One region of the Variovorax sp. P1_G12 genome, then DNA from elsewhere that is predicted to be linked to it. Evidence: riboswitches for the same ligand, from Rfam matches in the RefSeq annotation. Region 1 holds a riboswitch; the other holds the start of a gene.
What was found. Region 1 has a riboswitch for glycine ahead of AC1D2O_RS12635 (D-amino acid dehydrogenase). Riboswitches for the same ligand answer to the same signal wherever they lie in the genome.
Positions count from the first base shown of each region.

Region 1 (4,167 bases):
TTGTACTTGGCGCCGGCTTGCTCGGCGTGACTTCGGCCTATTACCTTCAGCAGCTCGGTCATGAAGTGACCGTGGTCGACCGGCACGCGACGCCGGCGGCCAAGGCGCGCGGCCTGGCCGCGGTCGGTGCACATTCGCCCGCAGTGCGGCCCGGACTCGCAGCGCCCCGGACCGCTCAACGCTGGACCAAGATGTGCGGCCGCATGCGCCGCCGGCTGGCCGGCCTGATCGACCAGGCCATGGGCACGCCGCCGAAACGCGATTCTCTCGACCATCTCGTGCGCCTGGCCGCCTACAGCCGCAAGAGCGCTCGGGCGCTGCGCGACGAAGCTGGCGTGCCGCAGGGCCCGCGGGCGGCCGGCCTCCTGAACCTCTTCACCGACCCCGAGGCCTTCCGCGTGCGGACGGCCCGGGCAAGCCATTGGACGGGGCTCGGCTGCGAGGAGCGGCTGCTGTCGGCCGACGAAGCGATCGGCATGGAACCGGCGCTGAAGGCGATCCGCGGCAAGCTGGCCGGGGCGACCCATGCGCTCGAGGATCCGGCGCGCGATGCGACGCAATTCGCGGCCAGCCTGGTGTTCCTGTGCCGTGCGGCGGGGGTGCGCTTCATGACCGGGCACACGGTGGTCTCGCTCGTGGAGCGCGACGGCCGCCTCGACCACGTCGAACTGCTCGATGCCGCCGGCCAGCCCGCCACGCTGCGCGCCCAGGCCTACGTGCTGGCGCTGGGGGCCTCGAGCGTGCCGCACGCCGAGGACCTGGGCATCGACATGCCGCTGCGCTTCCTGCGCGAGTACATCGTCACCATGCCGATCCTGGACCCGGCGAAGGCGCCGCGCATCGCGCTGCGCGACCGGCAGGGAAAGCTGCGCATCACGCGCGTCGAAACGGCGGCCGGCGAGCAGTTGCGGATTCAGGCCGTCGTGCAGGCCGGGCTCGACGAGGCGGCCGAGCCCGACTCGGACCGCTTCCAGGCGATCGTGCGCCGCACCGAGATGCTGCTGCCCGGCGTCGCCGACGCCAAGCAGGCGAGCTTCGAGACCGCCATGCATGCGGTCAGCACCAACCGGCTGCCGATGATCGGCAAGACGCGCTTGCCCAACCTGTTCCTGAATACCGCGCCCGGCAGCCGGACCTGGATCCATGCCTGCGGCGCGGGCAAGTCGATCGCGCGCATCGTCAGCGGCCTGCGGCCCGAGCTCGACTTCGCCTTCCGGCGCCCCTAGGCCGGCGCTGCGCCGCTACAATCCGCACTCTGCAGGAGAGCGGGCCCACGGGCCCCACCGAAGGCGCAAACTCCCATAAACGCTCAGGTCGGCTCACAAGATGAGCCTGTACTGCAGTTCACTGTCAAAGCCGTCTGGAGAGCCATCACGCCGCTTGCATGCGCGCGTGGTGCACCGAAGGAGCAAACCCGCTGCGGGCGCAGCGGGTGAATCTCTCAGGTACCGAGGACAGGGGGAGCGGCAACTTGGACTCTCGGTCCGGTTGCTTTCGTTGTCGACAGCATTCCGTCGCCGTTGCGTTCAAGCGCTGCAACCTTCAAGGGTTCTCGATATGCGCGTGATCGTTCTTGGCGCCGGCCTGCTCGGCGTGACTTCGGCCTACTACCTCCAGCAACTCGGCCACGAAGTGACCGTGATCGACCGCCAGGCCACGCCGGCGGCGGAAACCAGCTTCGCCAATGGCGGGCAGATCTCGGTCAGCCATGCCGAGCCCTGGGCCAACCCGGGGGCGCCACTCAAGGTGCTGCAATGGCTCGGCAAGGAAGATGCGCCCTTGCTGTTCCGCATCCGCGCCGACATGCGCCAGTGGCTCTGGGGGTTGCAGTTCCTGCGCGAATGCACGCCGGCGCGCACCCGCCACAACATCGAGCAGATCGTGCGCCTGGGCACCTACAGCCGCGACACCCTGCAGCAGCTGCGGCGCGACACCGGCCTGGACTACGACCAGCGCACCCAGGGCATCCTGCACTTCTACACGACGCAGAAAGAGTTCGATGCGGCGCTGAAGCCGGCCGAGCAGATGCGCGCGCTCGGCTGCGACCGGCGGGTGATTTCGGCCGACGAGGCGGTGAAGCTCGAGCCCGCGCTCTCCCACATCCGTGCGCAGCTCGCCGGCGCCACCTACACCGCGGAGGACGAATCGGGCGACGCCAACCGCTTCGCGCGAGAGCTGGTCAAGCTGGCCGAGGCGGCCGGCGTGCGCTTCCTCATGAGCCACACCGTGACCGCGCTGCGCGAAGCCGGCGGCAGCATCGATCACGTCGAGGCGACCGACAGCGAGGGCCGCTTCCAGCGTATCCGCGGCGACGCCTTCGTGCTGGCGATGGGCTCGCTGAGCCCACTCTACGCGGCGCCGCTCGGAATCCGCCTGCCGATCTACCCGGCCAAGGGCTATTCGGTCACGATGCCGGTCAAGGATGCCTCGAAGGCCCACCAGGTCTCGTTGACGGACGACGAATTCAAGCTGGTGTTCTCGCGCTACACCTCGGCCACCGGCGACCGGCTGCGCATCGCCGGCACGGCCGAGCTCAACGGCTACGACCGCGACCTGAACCGGGTGCGCTGCGAGGCCATCGTGCGGCGCGTGGAGCAGCTGTTCCCGGGCGCCGGCAACGCGGCCGAGGCCCAGTTCTGGACCGGGCTGCGCCCGGCGACACCGAGCAACGTGCCGCTGATCGGGGCGACGAAGCTGCCGAACCTGTTCCTGAACACGGGCCACGGCACGCTGGGCTGGACCCATGCCTGCGGCTCGGGCAAGTCGATCGCGCGCATCGTGAGCGGACTCGCGCCCGAGGTCGACTTCGCCTTCACCGGGCTGCGCACCGGCCTTCAGTCGTCGTCGGTGAAGACCGTCAGCACGCCGGTGTAGCCGTACAGGTGGTTGCGGGCGATCTCGCCTGCGGCGAAGAAGCCGACCAGCGGGACATCGCCCAGCGCATGCCGCACGATCTGCAGCTCGGCGCCGGGGGCGCCGAAATGCGGTCCGCCGCGGCCCGAGCAGCTCACGTAGATCGCGCCCGCGATGCGGCGTGCCGGATGCGGCGCGGCCTCGGCCTCGCCGGCCGCGACCGCGCGTGCGGTCGCCAGCGTCTGCTCCTGCGGCTCGAGCTCCTCGCGGATCTCGGCGCAGACGCGCATCAAGTCGGCGCGCGCCGCCTGCGCGTTGCGGCGGCAGAAGCTCATGCGCATGCCGGCTTCGGCAACATCGGCGATCGCCACGCCGCGACGGGTCGGATCCAGCCCGATGATGTGGCGCACCCGCACGTCGGCGCCCAGGTCACCGGTGCGCCGGACGCCGTCGCTGCCGGCCTCGGCCAGGCCGACCAGGGTCGCGCGCACGGCGTCGATCGCCTGCTCGGGTGCATCGAGCGACACCCGCAGGTCGGCCAGCAATACGTCGAGCGCGGGCTCGCCGTCGAGCTCCAGCAGCAGATTGCCGTCGGCCTTGGTGATCTCGCGCTCGCGCGAGACCGGCTGGCAGCCCTGGGTCACACGCGACACCAGCCGCACACCCTCGCCGAACACCACGCCCGAGAGGCCGCCCGAGAACACGCCGCCGACCGCGCCGTGGCCGCGGATGTTGCCGTTGCCGCCGATCGCGAATTGCAGCGAGCCGACGCGGCCGGATGACAGGCCGCCGAACAGGTAGCCGGTGTCGGTGCGCTCCGCCATCTCGGCGATCAGTTCGCCCAGCTCGGGCGTGCGCGGGTCGGCGTGCACCAGCGCGGTATGGGCCGCGAAGCCGCTCGTTTCCGAGCTGGCGAGCGGCGCCACGCCGGAAAACACGCGGTATTGGTCGCTCGGCAACTCGCACAGCATCACGCTGAGGGCCGGCTCGTCGAAGTACTCGGCGTTGTTGGCCGCCACACCGACCCCCACGGTGCCGGTCCAGTCGGTGATCTCGGGCAGTTCGGCACCCAGGTGATCGAGGATCTCCTGGGCGTCTTCCCCGTAGTGGTCGGTGATGTAGAGCAGGCCCAGGGTCGGCGAGCGCGCATAGTCGGGCAGCGCCATCTGCGCCCGCAACTGGGCCAGCACCAAGCCGGCGGCCATGCGCCATTGCGGGTGGGTGGCATGCCCGGAAGGAAATAGCTTCATGGGCTCGGCTTTCTTTTCTCTCTCGGAGGCGAGGAATCGGCGTCAGCGCGCACGCTTGCGCGCC
Region 1 is NZ_JBFUBW010000009.1:136,848-141,014, forward strand. It holds gene AC1D2O_RS12630 (FAD-dependent oxidoreductase) at 1-1,226, shown strand, start outside; glycine riboswitch at 1,249-1,350, shown strand; glycine riboswitch at 1,351-1,468, shown strand; gene AC1D2O_RS12635 (D-amino acid dehydrogenase) at 1,558-2,874, shown strand; gene AC1D2O_RS12640 (FIST signal transduction protein) at 2,835-4,103, opposite strand; gene AC1D2O_RS12645 (PhaM family polyhydroxyalkanoate granule multifunctional regulatory protein) at 4,146-4,167, opposite strand, start outside.

Region 2 (4,636 bases), on a different contig from region 1:
ATCGTCGGCACGCTGATCTACCGCGAGATCAGGCCGGCCGGACTCTATGCGGTGCTGCGCAAGTCGGTGGTGTCGTCGTCGGTGATCATGTTCATCATCGCCAACGCCGGGCTGTTCGCCTTCCTGATCACGCGCGCCGGCGTGCCCGACGCCATCGGCCGCTGGCTGCAGGAGGTGCTGCAGTCGCCGGCGATGTTCCTGCTCGGCGTCAATGGCGCCCTGTTCGTGATCGGCATGTTCATCGAGACCAGCGCGGCGATCATCGTGCTGGCGCCGATCCTGGCGCCGGTGGCGATGCACTTCGGCATCGATCCGGTGCACTTCGGCCTGGTGATGGTGGTGAACCTGGCGCTCGGCATGATCACGCCGCCCTTCGGCGTCAACCTGTTCGCGGCCTGCACCGTGGCGCGCATTTCGCTCGACCGCATCGTGCCCTACCTGGTCCCGTTCGTGCTGGTGATCCTGGCCTGCCTGATGGTGGTCACCTACGTGCCCGGCATCTCGCTCGGGCTGCGCGACCTGGTCTACTCGAAATAGCGCCGATGCCGGCGGTTTCACGACGCCGTCACGCAAGAGGCCCATGCTGCGGCGCTCGACCACCGAACGCCGCAGCACCCCATGTTCCTCATCAAGACCGACAAGGCGCGCCATGAACTCCGCCCCGGCTGCCGCAGCCTGGGCCAGCGCGAACGCGCCCTGCTGCTGATGGCCGATGGCCAGCGGTCGGTGACCGACTTCGGCCAGCTGTTCGGCGGCCGGGACGAAGCCGGGCGTGTCGCGCTGCATCTGGTGCGCGAAGGCTACCTCCTGGATCGCGGACCCCTGGCGCAGGACCGCGTGCCGATGCCGGTGCAGCAACAGCCGGCCGACCCCGCGCCGGCCGCGGCCGATGCCTTCGACGGCAAGCGCTCGCTCGCCACCACGCGCATGTTCCTTTTCGATCTGTGCGAACGCATGTTCGTGCGCCGCGATCCCCTGCTGGCCGAGCGCTTTCGCGAGCTGCTGCGGGAGGCGCGCGACCGCGCCGCGATGCTGGCCGTGGCGAGCGAGATGCTCGACGAAATCGAACAGGCAGCGGGCACCGAACGCGCCGAGTCGATCCGCGAGCGCATCGACCGGCTGCTGCCTTCGACGGCCGTGCACTGAAAAACGCCGGCCGGGCGGCCGCCGATTCCCTTACACTCGCCCGGTCAGGAGAGCGTCCCGCCACCATGGGACCGCCGAAGGCGCAGGTCCCTCGAAACACGGGCCCGAACGCTCAGGCAAAAGGACTGACGAAGCGCCCGTTCCCGGGCGTTTCCTTGCTGGAGAGAGGCGGTTCGTCGCGCAGTCGCGCCGGTCCGTCCACCGAAGGAGCAAACCCCGATCGTGGGGCGAATCTCTCAGGTAAAGCGGACAGCAGGGGTGGCCCATGGCTTCTCGCCATGGAACTAGACTGCCCCTTTGGAGATACGCCCTTGGCCGCCGCATCCGACGATCTGCAGAAGACCCCGCTCCACGGCCTCCACCTGGAGCTCGGCGCCCGCATGGTGCCCTTTGCCGGCTACGCGATGCCGGTGCAATACCCCGCCGGCCTGATGGCCGAGCACAAGCACACGCGCGAGGCCGCCGGCCTGTTCGACATCTCCCACATGGGACAGCTGCGCCTGGCCGGCCCCGATGCCGCCGCCGCCTTCGAGAGCCTGATGCCGGTCGACGTGATCGGCCTGGCGCCCGGCAAACAGCGCTACGGGCTGCTGCTGAACGACGAAGGCGGCATCCTCGACGACCTGATGTTCTTCAACGAAGGCCAGGATTCGCTGTTCGTGATCGTCAACGGCGCCTGCAAGCAGGCCGATATCGCGCACATCACGGCCCGGATCGGCCAGCGCTGCCAGGTGCTGCCGATGCCCGACCACGCGCTGCTCGCGCTCCAGGGGCCGCAGGCCGCGGCCGCGTTGGCGCGCCTGTCGCCCGGCATCGAGCGCTTCGTCTTCATGACCGGCGGCACGGTGCAGATCGGCGGCATCGCGGCCTTCGTGACGCGCAGCGGCTACACCGGCGAGGACGGTTTCGAGATCTCGGTCGCCGCCCGCGACGCCGAGCCACTGGCCCGCCTGCTGCTGGCCCAGCCCGAGGTGAAGCCGATCGGCCTGGGCGCGCGCAACTCGCTGCGGCTGGAAGCCGGCCTGTGCCTCTATGGCAGCGACATCGACGCCGGCACCACGCCGGTCGAGGCCTCCCTCGGCTGGGCGATCCAGAAGGTGCGGCGCACGGGCGGCGCACGCGAAGGCGGCTTCCCCGGCGCGGCCAGGGTGCTGGCGCAGCTCACCGCCGCCAACGGCGCGGCCGGCCACCTGGACCACGAGACGCTCAAGCGCAAGCGGGTCGGCCTGGTGGCGCTGGAACGCATTCCGGTGCGCGACGGCACGATGCTCGAATCCTTCGAGGGCGGCCTGGCCATCGGCCAGGTCACCAGCGGACTGCTGGGCCCGACCGTCGACCGGCCGGTCGCAATGGGCTACGTCGCGCTGGCCTATGCCGAGCCCGGAACACGGATCCAGGCCATCGTGCGCGGCAAGCCGGTGCCGATGGAAGTGAGCACCCTGCCCTTCGTTCCCGCGCGCTACCACCGGGGCTGAGGCCTTCCTCGATTTCTCGATTTCTTCAAGCCAGACACTTTTCAAGGAGATTTTCATGAGCCTCAAGTACACCAAGGACCACGAGTGGGTGCGGCAGGAAGCCGACGCGGCGCTGGTCACGGTCGGCATCACGGTGCATGCGCAGGACGCCCTCGGCGACGTGGTCTTCGTCGACCTGCCCGAAGTCGGCAAGAGCTTCGCCCAGGGCGATGTCGCCGGCGTGGTCGAGTCGGTCAAGGCCGCGGCCGACGTGTTCATGCCGGTGTCTGGCGAGATCACCGAGGTCAACGAGGCGCTGCGCGCCGATCCCTCGCTCGCCAACAGTGCACCGATGGACGCCGGCTGGTTCTTCAAGGTGCGCGTGAGCGACCCCGCGCAGCTCGAGCCGCTGCTCGACGAAACCGCCTACGCGAAATTCTCCGCCGACAACTGACCCCTACGCCCGACCGGACCCTTCCATGCCGACGCCCGTGCTGCCCACTGCCCCCTCGCTCAGCGAACTCCAGAACGCCGAAGAATTCATCGCGCGCCACATCGGCATCGAAGCCGAGGACGAAGTCCGCATGCTCGCCGCCGTCGGCTCGGCCACGCGCGCCGAGCTTATCGACGGCATCGTGCCGCCGGCCATCCGCCGGCGCCGGCCGATGCGGCTGGCGCCGCCGATCACCGAAGCCGATGCGCTGGCCGAGCTGAAGGCGATCGCCGCCAAGAACAAGGTGGCCAGGAACTTCATCGGCCAGGGCTACTACGGCACCCACACGCCCGGCGTGATCCTGCGCAACGTGCTCGAGAACCCGGCCTGGTACACCGCCTACACGCCCTACCAGGCCGAGATCTCGCAGGGCCGCATGGAGGCGCTGGTCAATTTCCAGACCATGGTCTGCGACCTCACGGGCATGGCGATCGCCAACGCCTCGATGCTCGACGAGGCCACTGCGGCGGCCGAGGCGATGACATTGGCCCGCCGCAGCGTGAAGAGCAAGAGCAACGTGTTCCTGGTGTCGGGCGACTGCCATCCGCAGACCATCGAGGTGATCCGCACGCGCGCCGCGCCGCTGGGCATCGAGGTCAAGGTCAGCACCGCCTCCGAGACGCTGCCGCACCTGATGGCCAGCGGCGGCTTCTTCGGCGCGCTCGCGCAATACCCCGCCACCACCGGCCAGGTGCACGACCTGCGCCCGCTGGCCGGCCACGCGCACCAGTGCGAGGCCGCCTTCTGCGTCGCGGCCGACCTGCTGGCATTGACGCTGCTGGCGCCGCCGGGCGAATGGGATGCGGACATCGTCTGCGGCACCACCCAGCGCTTCGGCATGCCGATGTGCAACGGCGGCCCGCATGCGGCCTACCTGGCCTGCCGCGATGAATTCAAGCGCTCGCTGCCCGGGCGGCTGGTGGGCGTCAGCGTCGACGCGCACGGCCAGCCGGCCTACCGGCTGGCGCTGCAGACGCGCGAGCAGCACATCCGGCGCGAGAAGGCGACCTCGAACATCTGCACCGCGCAGGTGCTGCCCGCCGTGGTGGCGAGCATGTACGCCGTCTACCATGGCCCTGAAGGCCTGCGCCGCATCGCGCAGCGCGTCGCCCTGCTGACCGCGGTGCTGGCGCAGGGCCTCGAACAACTGGGCCGCGAGCTGGTCAACGGCACCGCCTTCGACTCGCTCACGATCCGCACCGGCGACGACACGCAGGCGATCAACGAACGCGCACAAGCCGCCGGCATCAACCTGCGCCACCGTCTGCAGCACCACCTGGGCGTCTCGCTCGACGAGACCACCACGCGGGCCGACGTCGTGACGCTGTGGGGTCTGTTCGCGCCGGCCGGCACGCCGGCGCCCGACTTCGACGCCATCGCCGCCGCGGCGGCGCCGCGCCTGCCCGAGGACCTGCGCCGCACGAGCGCCTTCCTGACGCACCCGGTGTTCAACACCCACAAGAGCGAAACCGCGATGCTGCGCTACATCCGCAGCCTGAGCGACAAGGACCTCGCGCTCGACCGCAGCATGATCCCGCTGGGC
Region 2 is NZ_JBFUBW010000004.1:249,717-254,352, forward strand. It holds gene AC1D2O_RS06845 (TRAP transporter large permease) at 1-537, shown strand, start outside; gene AC1D2O_RS06850 (hypothetical protein) at 619-1,146, shown strand; glycine riboswitch at 1,190-1,276, shown strand; glycine riboswitch at 1,295-1,409, shown strand; gene gcvT (glycine cleavage system aminomethyltransferase GcvT) at 1,425-2,621, shown strand; gene gcvH (glycine cleavage system protein GcvH) at 2,677-3,054, shown strand; gene gcvP (aminomethyl-transferring glycine dehydrogenase) at 3,080-4,636, shown strand, end outside.
Region 2: another riboswitch for glycine. It lies ahead of gcvT (glycine cleavage system aminomethyltransferase GcvT); the one in region 1 lies ahead of AC1D2O_RS12635 (D-amino acid dehydrogenase).